Regions from separate parts of the Paracoccus methylovorus genome, predicted to be linked through region 3. Evidence: riboswitches for the same ligand, from Rfam matches in the RefSeq annotation. Region 3 holds a riboswitch; each other region holds the start of a gene.
The links. A riboswitch is a leader RNA that binds a small molecule or an ion and turns the genes downstream of it on or off. The one in region 3 is predicted to bind cobalamin.

Region 1 (4,275 bases), 720 kb from region 3:
CGGAAGCTGGCTGGAGTTGGTGTAATAGGGCTCGTGCCCGGTCCCGGCCTGAAGGATGTCGGGGAAGCGTTTTTTATCCTCCTTGGCGAAGCGATAGGTGGTGCCTTCCGCCGGCGTGGCTTCCAGGTTGTAGAGATGCCCGGTTTCTTCCTGAAAGGCGGTGATGCGCGCCCGCACATGATCCAGAAACCGCAGCGCAAAGGCATGACCCCATTCCGAGGTGATGTCATGCGCATCATCGGTGAAATTGCGGATCATCTCGTTGATGCCGTTCACACCCAGCGTCGAGAAATGGTTGCGCAACGTTCCAAGATAGCGCCGGCTATAGGGAAACAGCCCGTCGTCCATCAGTCGCTGGATCACGCCGCGCTTGATTTCCAGACTGTCGCGGCCAAGCTCCAGCAACTGATCCAGCCGCCGAAGCAACCCCGCCTCGTCGCCCTTGTACAGATGGCCCAGCCGCGCGCAGTTGACGGTAACGACGCCCAGCGATCCTGTCTGCTCGGCGCTGCCGAACAGCCCGTTGCCACGCTTGAGCAGCTCGGTCAGGTCCAGTTGCAACCGGCAGCACATAGAGCGCACCATGTTTGGCTTGAGGTCCGAGTTCAGGAAGTTCTGGAAATAGGGCAGGCCGTATTTCGCCGTCATCTCGAACAGCCGCACGGCATTTTCGCTTTCCCACGGGAAATCCGGGGTGATGTTGTAGGTCGGGATCGGGAAGGTGAACACCCTGCCCTTTTCATCGCCGCGCGTCATCACCTCGATATAGGCGCGGTTGATCATGTCCATTTCAGCCTGCAACTCGCCATAGGTGAAATCCATCGGCTGGCCGCCGATGATCGGCACGTCGTCGCGCAGGTCCTCGGGGCAGACCCAGTCAAAGGTCAGGTTGGTGAACGGGGTCTGCGTGCCCCAGCGCGAGGGCACGTTGAGGTTGAAGATCAGTTCCTGCATCCCTTGCCGCACCTCGGCGTAACCCAGCCCGTCCTTGCGGATGAAGGGCGCCATATAGGTATCGAACGAACTGAAGGCCTGCGCCCCGGCCCATTCGTTCTGCAAGGTGCCCAGAAAGTTCACGATCTGGCCAATGGCGCTGGACAGGCGTTTGGGCGGGCCGGCTTCGACCTTGCCGGGGACACCATTGAACCCTTCGGTCAGCAGCGTGCGCAGCGACCAGCCGGCGCAATAGCCCGCCAGCATGTCAAGGTCGTGGATATGCAGATCGCCCTGCCGGTGCGCGTGACCGACTGCGGGCGAATAGACATGCGACAGCCAGTAATTGGCGATCACCTTGCCCGAGACGTTCAGGATCAGCCCGCCCAGCGAATAGTCCTGATTGGCATTGGCATTCACCCGCCAATCGGCGCGGTCGAGATATTCGTTGACCGACGAGGCCACATCGACGGCGACGTCACGCCGTTCCAAGACATGGCCGGGCTGTGCGGTTTCAGGCGCGGGTGCGATGGGCGCCGACATCAGCAGGCCACCCCCGTTGCCCGGTTCCGGCCAAGGACGGCGCTGGCGCGCCTGCCACTTGCCGCGCTTGGGGGGATCGCCCCGGCTTTGACAAGACTGGTTATGAATACTGCCCGCATCTGTTCCCCGTGGTGCTGTGGACGGGGCAGGCACGGACGCTTTGGGCCATGGGCCGACAAGGCCGCATCGCCAAACGCACCGCCGGACACCCCGTCCGTGGTTCATCTTCGTCGTCGCGGCAGGTCTCCTGGCTCGCAGGTCGCTGCCCTTGCCGGCCTTCCCAATGCCTTGCGGCACCAGTGGCATGATCCGGCGCAGGCTCGCTGCTTACAGTTGCGGGGGCAGCGCCGGCCTTGCCCCGAAAGGCGCACCGGCTTCCCTCTTGGCTTTCGGGTTGGATCGACCCGAAAGAACCGTGACGCCCATATTTAGCGACTAAACCGATAAATTCGTCAAGATATTGTAGGTCAGGTGCGACATTTCGCGCATGGCGGGTAAAAGAAGCACAAGGGCAACCGCCATGGGACCAGAAACCGATTGGCTATTTTTTGTCCCGAATGGTTATGACAGTCTCGCCAAGGCCAAAGACAGGCTTTCACGATGACCCGCCCCTTGCTGAAAAACCGCGATGCGCGCCGGCTGTTTCTGGACCGGCATCTGCTGCTCAGGCCGGGCCGGGGGCCGGGCAAGGGCGCGGATCTGTCCGGCGTGCTGGAGGATCTGGGCTTTGTGCAGGTGGACAGCGTCAACACTCTGGCGCGGTCGCATGACCTGATCCTGTGGTCGCGTCGCGGCCAATACCGGCCGCCGGCGCTGGACAGCCTGATCGCCAACCACCGCGCCGCATTCGAGCATTGGACCCATGACGCCGCCGTCATCCCGATGCGCTTTTACCCGATGTGGCGGCTGAAGTTCGCCCGGGACGAGGCGCATATGCAGCGCCGCTGGCCGAAATGGCGGCGCGAGGGCTGGGACGCGGAATTCGACACAGTGCTGCGCCACATCGCCGACCACGGCCCGGCCAGTTCGTCGGATCTGGGCGGGGACGAGCCCAAGGGCTCGGGCGGCTGGTGGGACTGGCATCCGTCCAAGACCGCACTGGAATATCTGTGGCGTTCGGGCAGGCTGGCGATCCGACACCGGGCAGGCTTTCGCAAGGTCTATGATCTGGCCGAACGCGTCATTCCGGCCGAGCATCTGAACACCCGGCTGGACGATGCCGAGATCGTCGACTGGGCGATGATGGCGGCGCTGGAGCGGCTGGGCTTTGCCACCAGCGGCGAGCTGGCGGCCTTTTTTGAAATCGCCAGCCGGGACGAGGCGAAATTGTGGTGCGCCGAGGCGCTAGCAGCGGGACGGATCATCGAAATCGACGTGGAAACGGTCGATGGGCAGCTCCGGCGCAGCTATTGCCGCCCAGAGGTGCCGGACCTTGCCCCCTCTCTGCCCGAGCCCTCGTCCCGGGTCCGCCTGCTTTCGCCCTTCGACCCGGCGTTGCGCGACCGCGCACGGGCCGAGCGGTTGTTCGGTTTCCGCTATCGCATCGAGATTTTCGTGCCCGCGCCAAAACGGCAATACGGCTATTACGTATTTCCGGTCATGCAGGGCGACCGGCTGATCGGCCGGCTGGACGCCAAACGCGAGGACGGCGCACTGGCCATCCGCGCCTTCTGGCCCGAGCCGGGCGTGCGCATGGGCCAAGTCCGCCTTGCCGCGCTGGAAACCGAACTTCAGCGCATCGCACCGCTGGCCGGCGTGGACGAAATCCGCAACGCGCCGGACTGGCTGCGCGGCACCTGAATACCCTTTGCTGATCCCGGCCCTGTTGCTATCCGTCCATGACTTTCAGCCCCTGCTCGGCAATGATCCGGTCCGGGACGACGACCAGCTTTCCGACGAAATCGCCGCCGCGTTCGACAAAGATACGCTCTGCCTCGTGCAGCCGGGACAGGGGCATGATCCCGGCCAGCACCGGTTTCAGCCGACCTGCCCGGATCCAGTCGATCAACTGCCGCGCCTCGTTGCGGGTGCCGTGCGAGACGCCAAAGATCCTGACCTGATTCAGGTAGATCAGCGTCCAGGGCAGCGAGGTCACGTTGCCGGCGCTGGCCCCCGCGATGGACAGGCGGGGCAATGTCTTCCTGCTGCGCATGTCGCGGCACATGGCCTGGATCAGGGGGACGGTCATGTCCCCGCCGACCAGATCCATCACCGCGTCGATCATTGCCCCGCCCGTCGCCTTGTCGATGGTGGCGGACCAATCGCTAACCCCGTTGCGGTCGATCACCGATTCCGCACCCAGCGCAAGCAGTGCCTCGGCCTTGCCGGAACTGGCGATGGCATGGGGTATCGCGCCGACGACCCGGCAAAGCTGCAAAAGCGCGGTCCCGACCCCGCCCGATGCGCCGGTGACCAGAATGTGCTCTCCCTCGCGGACCCCGGCCGAGGTCATCATGCGATAGCCGGTCTGCCACGAACACATCCCCAGCGTCGCCAGTTCGGCATCGCCCAGCGCCGGATCGGCAACGGCGTGGAACTGGTCCGAAGGGAAGCAGCCATATTCCGCAAAGCCGCCATCGGCGCCATGGCCGAAATAATCCGGCGCCAGATTCAGATCGGGGCGGGCATCGGGATAGATATTGAAATCCAGAAGCCCCCTTTCACCGATCCTTGCGGAAGAGACACCTTCGCCCACGCCGACGACTTGCCCGACCACATCCGCACCCTGAATGCGCGGAAAGGTCAACGTGTCCCCAGCCATGGCGAACGAGGTCACGGCCCCATTATCGGCGGTGGAAT
Region 2 (4,275 bases), on a different replicon from region 3:
TCGCCGGGCGAACGCTGCGCCGCGACCTCGAACCGCAACTTCGAGGGACGCATGGGCCGCGGTGGCCGCACCCACCTGATGTCGCCGGTCATGGCGGCTGCGGCGGGGATCAAGGGCCACCTGACCGATGTGCGCGAGCTTCTGGCGGAAACCGTCTGACGGCTTTGGGCGGGGTCCTAGCGGCCCCGCCGCAAAAGCACGACGGCATTGATCGCAATCAACAGCAGCCCGGCGTTCTCGAACCAGAAATTGTATCCGACGTTCGCGAAATCCGCGCTGATGAGCATGTCCACATGATGAAAGCCCACCGCGCGCACCAGCACGAAACCGCACAACACGGCCAGCCCCAGCAGGGCGAGGCCGTTGCGGCGCATGTGCCCGCGCAGGATTTTCGTCGCCCAGACAAGCGTGATCACCACCCCCAGCACCAGCCCGGCAATGAAGGCCAACTGCACCAGGCGACGGTTGTCATACCAGCCCTGCGCGCGAGCCATGCAGCGTCCGGTGGCGGTCAGCGCGGTTTGCAGGTCCAGTTGCTTGTTCACCGCCAGAAACGCCATCAGCACGGCAATGGTCAGCCACAACCCCCGCGCCGCTCCGGCCGGACGGCGGAACAGGACCCTCAGCGCCAGAAGCAGGCAGATCAGATAGGACAGCACCGTCAGCCAGCCGGTGATCTCGGGGTCGCCAATGGTCGGCGTCCAGTCGTGCGCGATACAGGCCCGCAGGGCCGAGAAGCTGGAAAACCCAAAAAACATCAGCGAAACCCGTATTCTTGGGGCGCAGCGCGCCGGATGGGTCTCGGTTAACGGGGACGTGCGCCCCAAGTCAATTCTGCGAGGATCAAGATATGGACAAGTTCACCACCCTGACCGGCATCGCGGCCCCCATGCCGCTGGTCAACATCGACACCGACATGATCATCCCGAAACAGTTCCTGAAGACGATCCATCGCTCGGGTCTGGGGAAAAACCTGTTCGACGAGATGCGCTATAACCCCGATGGTTCCGAGATCCCCGATTTCGTGCTGAACCAGCCAGCCTATCGCGATTCGCAGATCATTGTCGCCGGTGACAACTTCGGCTGCGGATCGTCGCGCGAACATGCGCCCTGGGCGCTGCTGGATTTCGGCATCCGCTGCGTGATCTCGACCAGTTTCGCGGACATCTTTTACAACAACTGCTTCAAGAACGGCATCCTGCCCATCATGATGCCGAAAGAGGTCGTGGACGTGCTGATGGAAGATGCGAAAAAGGGCGCCAACGCCCGCATCACCGTCGATCTGGAAAACCTGACCGTGACCACCTCGGATGGGCAAAGCTTCCCGTTCGAACTGGACAGCTTCCGCCGTCACTGCCTGCTGAACGGGCTGGACGATATCGGCCTGACCATGGAAAAAGCCTCGGCCATCGACACCTATGAGGCGCAGATGACCCAGAGCCGGCCTTGGGTGTAAGGGCCTTTGCCGGGGCGGCGCTGGTCGCCGCCTTGGGATTTGCCGCCAGCGCCGATCCCCTGCGGATCGCAAGTTACAGCCCCGACCTGTCTCGCGACGGGCCGGGGCTTTTGTTGCGAGACCTTGGCCGCGAGGACAAGCAGATCGAGGCAGCGGTGCAGGTCATTGCCGAAACCCGGCCCGATATCCTGCTGCTGACCGATTTCGACTGGGATCTTGAGGGGCGCGCGTTAGAGGCCTTTGCCACAAAGCTGGCGCGGGCGGGGCTGGATTATCCGCACCGCTTCGCTGCCCGCCCGAATTCCGGGATGGCGACCGGGCTGGACCTGAATGACGACGGCCGGCTTGCCACGGCGGACGACGCGCAAGGGTTCGGCAGCTTTTCCGGGCAGGGCGGGATGGCGATCCTGTCGCGCCATCCGATCGGGCCGGTCACGGATTACACGGATGCCCTGTGGCGCGACCTGCCCGGCCACCTGATGCCGCCTTTGCCCGAAAAGGTCGCAGCGGTCCGCCGCCTGTCCTCGACCGCGCATTGGGACGCCGTGATCGCGGTCGGGAACGAGCCGCTGCACCTGCTGGCCATGTCTGCGACGCCTCCGGTCTTCGACGGCCCCGAGGATCTGAACGGGCGGCGCAACCATGACGAACTGGCGTTCTGGCTGCATCACTTGCCCGAGGGGCCCTTCGTGCTGGCGGGGAACCTGAACCTGGACCCCATGGACAGCGAGGGCCGCCCCGAGGCGCTGGCCCGAATCATGGATCATGTCACCGATCCCCTGCCTCGCAGCGCCGGCGGGGCCGCGGCAAAAGGCGGCGTCAACGACAGCCACAGGGGCGATCCGGGCCTTGATACCGGCGACTGGCCCGACGACAGGCCGCCGGGCAATCTGCGCGTTGATTACGTCCTGCCCGCAAAGCCGCTGACGGTGCTGGATGCGGGGGTGTTCTGGCCAGCCGAGGGGCTGCTGGCCGATGCTGCGCTGACCGCATCAGCGCATCGGCTGGTCTGGGTCGATCTGGACTGGCCCCCCGGCCCCTGATTCTCCCCGTCCCTGATTCCGCTTGCCGCAGGTGCAGCATCACGGGTAATATGCCCGTGTATCGGTGCCCCATACGGGGCCAAAAGGGAATGCGGTGCGGCCTTGGATATCCGGGGCCCAATCCGCAGCCGCCCCCGCGACTGTAGACGGAGAGCGGACGCCCATCACGCCACTGGCCATCATATTGGGCCGGGAAGGCGGGCGTCTGCCGTGACCCGTGAGCCAGGAGACCTGCCGATGCGTGAAACCACAACGTCGTCGGGTTGGACGACTACAGGAAAGGGTCGCAAATGACCGCAAAACCAATGACCGCAACCGGCGTCAGCCGGGCCTCGGTCCTGTTTCCGGCCATCGCCGTTTTCGCCATCGGCTTCGGGCTGATCTTCATGGCCGGGCTGGTGCAGGCCGAGACCCTGCATGACGCCGCCCATGACGTGCGTCACGCCACCGGCTTTCCCTGCCACTGACATGTTCTCACGCATTTTGACCAGCGGATTGATCGCTGGTGCTGTAACGGGGCTGATTGCCGCCCTGTTGCAGCTATATTTCGTGCAGCCCGTACTGCTTCATGCCGAACTTTACGAATCCGGCCAACTGGTTCACTTCGGCGCCGATGTCATCGACGCGCATCAGGATATTGGGCCCTTCGACTGGACCCGCAACGGGCTGTCGGTCCTGTTCACCATGATGGTCTATGCCGGCTATGGGCTGATGCTGATGGCGCTGATGGCGGTTTCCGAATCGCAGGGCAATGCGGTCACGGCGCGGCAGGGTCTGCTGTGGGGGCTTGCGGGCTTTCTGACCATGCAGCTTGCCCCCGCCTTCGGCCTTGCCCCCGAGGTGCCGGGCGTCGGCGCCGCCCATGTCGAGATCCGTGCCATCTGGTGGCTGGGCACCGCGCTGGCGACAGGGCTGGCGCTGTGGCTGATCGCCTTTGGCAAGGGCTGGGCGGCCTGGGGGGCGGCGCTCGTGCTGATCCTTGCGCCGCATCTGATCGGCGCGCCGCAGCCCGACGCCTATATCGGTCCGGTCCCGCCCGAGCTTTCGGCCGAATTCGCCGGTCGCGCGCTGGGTGCCGGGGCGATGGCCTGGGTGTTGCTTGGCCTGCTGGGCGGCTGGTTCTGGCAACGCGAAGGCCAGAACGCACCCCTGCCGCAAACCGCCTGATCAGGGCAGGTACGGCTGGCCGGGGGCGTGGTGTTGCGCGCCCGGCCTTTTCCAGAACCGAACCGGGGAACGTCATGGACCGCTCGATCCCGATGCTGCTGATCGGCCTGATCTTCGGCGGCGGCATGGGCTTTGTCATCGCCGCCGCCAATGGCATCACGCTGGACGGCCACGATCATGGCGGGCATGGGCACAGCGCACAGGGCATGACCCATGACCACGGCCCGCCCATCGACCTGCCGCCCGGCAGCGCCACCATCTCGGCCCGGCTGGAGCCTGACAGCGTTTCGGGCTGGAACCTGTTCATTCAGGCGCAGGGCTTTGGCTTTGCCCCCGAACATGCGGGACTTTCCGCCCGCATGGGCGAAGGCCACGCGCATCTTTACCTCAACGGCACCAAGGTCGCCCGGCTCTATGGCCCGGCCCATCACCTCGACGCGCTTGCTCCCCAAGATCGGCTGCTGGTCGAACTGACCTCGAACGACCACCGCCCGCTGACCGTGGCGGGCCAGCCGCTTGCCGTTGGCCTGACCGTGCCCGAACGCCCCGTCACCATCCGCGCCGAGGCCGAGGGTCTGCCCGACCCGGCCATATGCGCGACGCCCTGAA
Region 3 (4,275 bases):
ACGGGCAGGCGCGCGGCCTCGTCCGCCATGGCCGAGGCCGTGGGATCCTGCGCAAGATAAGAGACCGAGACAAGCTGTCCCGGCGCGGCCAGCAACATGGCCAACTGGTCGGTGCACAGGTTGACCGACAGCACCCGGCGCGGCGGATCGGCCGCAACGGGTAAGGTCAGGCCCACCAGCAGGCAGGCGGCAAGGCAAAAGCGCCTTACCATTTCGCCGTCAGGCCGGCGTAAAGCGTGCGACCCTGACCATAATAGCCCCATGCTTCGGAATAATCCTTGTCGAACAGGTTTACGACCCGGCCGGTCACGACGAGATTGTCGGTCAGGTCATATTGCGCGGCAAGGTTCACGGTCGCGAAATCGGGCAGTTCAGTGGTGTCCGGGGTCCAGCTTCTGAACCATTCGGCATCGTAATTGCCCGCGACATAGCGAACATCGGCGGTGACCGAACCGCGCCCTTGCGCGAATTCCCCTGTTGCGCGCAGCCCAAGCATGTGACGCGGCTGACGCGGTATCGGCTGGCCTTCGGTGGTGCGGGCGTCCGTATAGGTATAGTTCGCTCCAAGTCGCAGCCAGCCGGTCACCTGATAGTCCAGATCGACCTCGACACCCTTGCGGGTGCTGGTGCCATCGAGGTTCTGCGATGTATCGCCCGCCCCGATGATCATGTCTTCGACCTTGCTGGTGAATAGCGTCGTCCCCAGCGTGCCCTGTCCCGCGGCAAAGTTCCAGTCTGCCCCGATTTCATAGCCGCGGCTGGTTTCGGGCGTCAGGTCGGGGTTGCCGCTGTAGCTGCCCGGCACATAGCCATAAAGCTCGAACATGGTGGGATTGACGATGGCCTTGCCCGCCGCCGCGCGCAGGCGCAGGCCGTGTTCGGGCAATTGCCAGGCTCCCGCGATGTTCCAGGTGGTGGCGTTGCGGAAATCTTCGTTGAAATCGCGCCGCACCCCGGCCTGAATGCCGATCCCGTCGAACTGGCCCTGATACTCCAGCGCAACGGATTTCGTATCCCGCTCATACCGGCCGCCGGCTGCGAAGGATGCCTCATAGGTTTCGCGTTTCTTCTGCACCGCGAAATTCAGCTTTTGCGCCGCGTGGCGGGCGTGGCCACCATCCAGTGCCCATGTGCCGGTATATTTGAAGTCCCGCAACCGCGAGCCATCGTCATAATCCGGCACGCCATCGTTGAAATGGTCCGTGGTCTGATTTGCGGCCGCAATAGTGAATCGGTTCAAAAGCCGGCCCCCCAACGCCTCGGCTTCCAGCCACAGCGAGCCGTAAGTCTCGTTCCGGTCAGCAGTTTGGGGCGCATCGACCACATAGTCCTGGGGCGTGAAGTCTGCTGACGGGGGGTACACCGTGTTATCATAACCATATTCCTGCCAGGTCCGGCGCAGGGTAAAGCCGGCGGTCACGCCTTCGGTCAATTCGTAGGACCCGTTCAGTCCCAGCGTCTTGTGCTTGTTGAACTCGGTATCCCCACCCGGAGTGCGCGATGCGTCCTCGCCATCGGTGCGGCGCGCCACGGCCGAAAGGCTGATTGCGCCACGTGCGCCCTTGGCCTGCACAAAGGCGCTTGCCGTGCGGGTGTTCAGCCCGCCGACCTCGACCGTGCCGCCATAGCTCAGCCCCGGGGCAGAGGCTTGACGGCTGGTGATCGAGATCACGCCGGAGGCGGCGTTGGCGCCGTAGATCGTCGATTGTGGCCCGCGCAGCACCTCGATGCGCTCGATATCCTCGGCCAGCATGCCGCTGAAGATGTAATCACCGTTGCCGGGCGAATTGGCCTCGACTCCGTCGATCAGCACCAGAACATGATTGGACTCGCCGCCGCGGATACGGACCTTGGTCAAGGTTTCGCCTGTCGCAGTCACGGCAAGACCCGGCACGGCGCGCAATGCATCCTGAACGGTGGTGACGCGGCGGTTTTGCAGGTCCTCGGCGGTCAGGACGCTATAGGCGCGGCCATAGGCGCTTTCCGCCACCGGCGACAGGCCGGCGGACAGGATCACCGTATCCAGCAGGACCTGATCCTGGCTGTCCTGACCAAGGGCGGCGGCGGGCAAAAGGGCGGCGGTCGCGGCCAGCACGGAAACCGGAGTTCTGAACATTCCAAAGCCTTTCCAACGCGGGTTGCGGCCCGCGATTTGCAGAACTGTCCTGCGGTAAGGCCGAGAAAGCGCAGCCCGGCCGCAGGACGGCGACTGTCACCTCTGCGGAAGGCCGCTTTCCTGACGCGCCCCGCGCCGGAAATGGGTGATCGCCACGGCAGGTCTCCTGGCTCGCGGATCATCGCTCGGGCCGGCCTTCCCGGGTGGGTCCCAGTGGCGTAGTCGGCCTTTGCTCACCGCGTACAGTTGCGGGGGCAGCCCCGGTCGCGCCCTGACCGCATTGCGGCCGGTGGGCGCACCGATGTTCCCTTTTCATCCGACGCTATCACGCCGGAACCGTAGCGGCCCCGCATTGCCGTAGCGTGGCGCCGGCTGTCAAGCGCCAATCGGCCCGCGTCGCCTCGTCGCGACATCCTGTCCAGTGCAAGCAACCGCCCGCTTTAGCCGGCCTCGGCCAGCGCGGCACGGATGGCGCGGGACAGACGGCGGCAACCTTCCTCAAGCTGCTCGGGCGCATTCAGGGTAAAGTTGATCCGCAAGGAACGCCGATCCAGCCCTTCGGGGTCGAACACGCTGGAGGGCGAGATGCAGACCCCCTGCGCCATTGCATGCTCCAGCAGCCGGTCGGTATCCAGTCGCGGATCCCGGGCTGTCGCCCAGACGAACATGCCGCCGACCGGCACCTGCCAGTCCAGATCCTCGGCCAGATGCGCCTGCATCGCCGCGCAAAGCGCATCACGACGGGCGCGATAGATCGACAGAACCTCAGGGCGGATGCGGTCGATCATCCCTGCTTCCAGCGCGCGTAGCGCCAGCATCTGCGACAGGCCGCTGCTGCACATGTCCGAGCCCTGCTTGGCAGTTGCCAGTGCCGCGATCATATCCGGCGCGGCGATGACCCAGCCGATCCGCAGCCCCGGCGCCAGCTCCTTGGAAAGCGATCCCATATAGACCACCGGCCCGTCATAGGGGCCGGGCCGCTCGGCCGCCGAAAGGTCCAGCAGGCGGGGCAGGGGCTCGCCTTCATAATAAAGCGCGCCATAGGGATCGTCCTCGATCAGCCAGGTGCCGGTCGCATGGGCGGCGGCGATCAGCGCCTGCCGCTCGGGCAACGCCACCAGCCTGCCGCTGGGGTTCGAGAAATTCGGCACGGTATAAGCGAATTGCGCACCCTCCAGCGCGGCATGAGGGTCAAAGTCGTTCGCTTCGATCCGCATGGGGCGGTACTGCGGCGAATGCGGCATCCAGGCATCAAGGGCCCCCAGATAGGCCGGGCTTTGCGCCGCAATCAGCCCGCCCGGTTGCAGCAGCACCTTGCCCATCAGCTCCAGCGCCTGCATGCCGCCGGTGGTGATCAGCACGTTCTCGCGCGACAGCCGCAGCGTATCGGTCGAAAAGCGCGCGGCGATCAGGTCGCGCAACGCCGGCAGGCCCGGGATCGGGCCATAGCCCAGCGTTTCGTCGGGGTGGCTGCGTATCGCTTGGGCGGCCAGATCGGCAAGCTCATCGACAGGCCAGACCGACGGCTCGGGCAGGCCGCCGGCAAGGTTGATCAGGCCAGGCACCCGCCCCGCCGCCAGAAAGACCGAGGTCACGTCATTGGTGCGGGACAGCCATGGGGCAAAAGCGGGGCGCATCATCGGAACTCTCGCATCGGACATATCCTGCTGTGACGGTTTTTCGCCAAAGGGGCAAGAGTTGCGGCCATTTCCCCGGCGCAAGGTGGCGGTGCCCGTCGTCCATCTATATGAGACAGAGGGGCATTCGCGGGACGAGGAAAACCATGCGCGCATTGAAACGGATCGGCATCGACACCTACATGCTGCTGCTGATCGGCATGGTGCTGCTGGGGCTGTTCCTGCCGACGCGGGGGCTGGCGGCCGAGATCTTGCGCGGGGCCACCTTCTGGGCGGTGACGCTGCTCTTTTTTCTTTATGGGGCCAAGCTGGACCCGGGTTCGGTCCGGGCGGGGCTGCTGAACATCAGACTTCAGGGACTGACCTTTGCCGCAACCTACGCGCTGTTTCCGGTTCTGGGAATCATTCTGGCCACGCTGTTCGGTGGCGTGCTTGGTCCCCAACTGACATTGGGCCTGCTGTTTCTGGCCGTTCTGCCCTCGACAGTGCAAAGCTCGATCGCCTTCACCTCGATCGCGGGCG

Region 1: another riboswitch for cobalamin. It lies ahead of JWJ88_RS19975 (ribonucleoside triphosphate reductase); the one in region 3 lies ahead of JWJ88_RS16185 (TonB-dependent receptor plug domain-containing protein).
Region 2: another riboswitch for cobalamin. It lies ahead of JWJ88_RS01340 (CbtB domain-containing protein); the one in region 3 lies ahead of JWJ88_RS16185 (TonB-dependent receptor plug domain-containing protein).

What each region holds. Positions count from the first base shown of each region.
Region 1 covers NZ_CP070371.1:1,383,640-1,387,914, forward strand. Annotated here, with positions in the region: gene JWJ88_RS19975 (ribonucleoside triphosphate reductase) at 1-1,476, opposite strand, end outside; cobalamin riboswitch at 1,697-1,909, opposite strand; gene JWJ88_RS19980 (winged helix-turn-helix domain-containing protein) at 2,077-3,276, shown strand; gene JWJ88_RS19985 (zinc-binding dehydrogenase) at 3,305-4,275, opposite strand, start outside.
Region 2 covers NZ_CP070368.1:269,576-273,850, reverse strand. Annotated here, with positions in the region: gene leuC (3-isopropylmalate dehydratase large subunit) at 1-159, shown strand, start outside; gene JWJ88_RS01355 (hypothetical protein) at 177-758, opposite strand; gene leuD (3-isopropylmalate dehydratase small subunit) at 851-1,456, shown strand; gene JWJ88_RS01345 (endonuclease/exonuclease/phosphatase family protein) at 1,447-2,499, shown strand; cobalamin riboswitch at 2,545-2,752, shown strand; gene JWJ88_RS01340 (CbtB domain-containing protein) at 2,790-2,966, shown strand; gene JWJ88_RS01335 (CbtA family protein) at 2,968-3,666, shown strand; gene JWJ88_RS01330 (hypothetical protein) at 3,741-4,274, shown strand.
Region 3 covers NZ_CP070371.1:606,590-610,864, forward strand. Annotated here, with positions in the region: gene JWJ88_RS16180 (ABC transporter substrate-binding protein) at 1-212, opposite strand, end outside; gene JWJ88_RS16185 (TonB-dependent receptor plug domain-containing protein) at 206-2,116, opposite strand; cobalamin riboswitch at 2,256-2,472, opposite strand; gene JWJ88_RS16190 (aminotransferase-like domain-containing protein) at 2,557-3,756, opposite strand; gene JWJ88_RS16195 (bile acid:sodium symporter family protein) at 3,900-4,275, shown strand, end outside.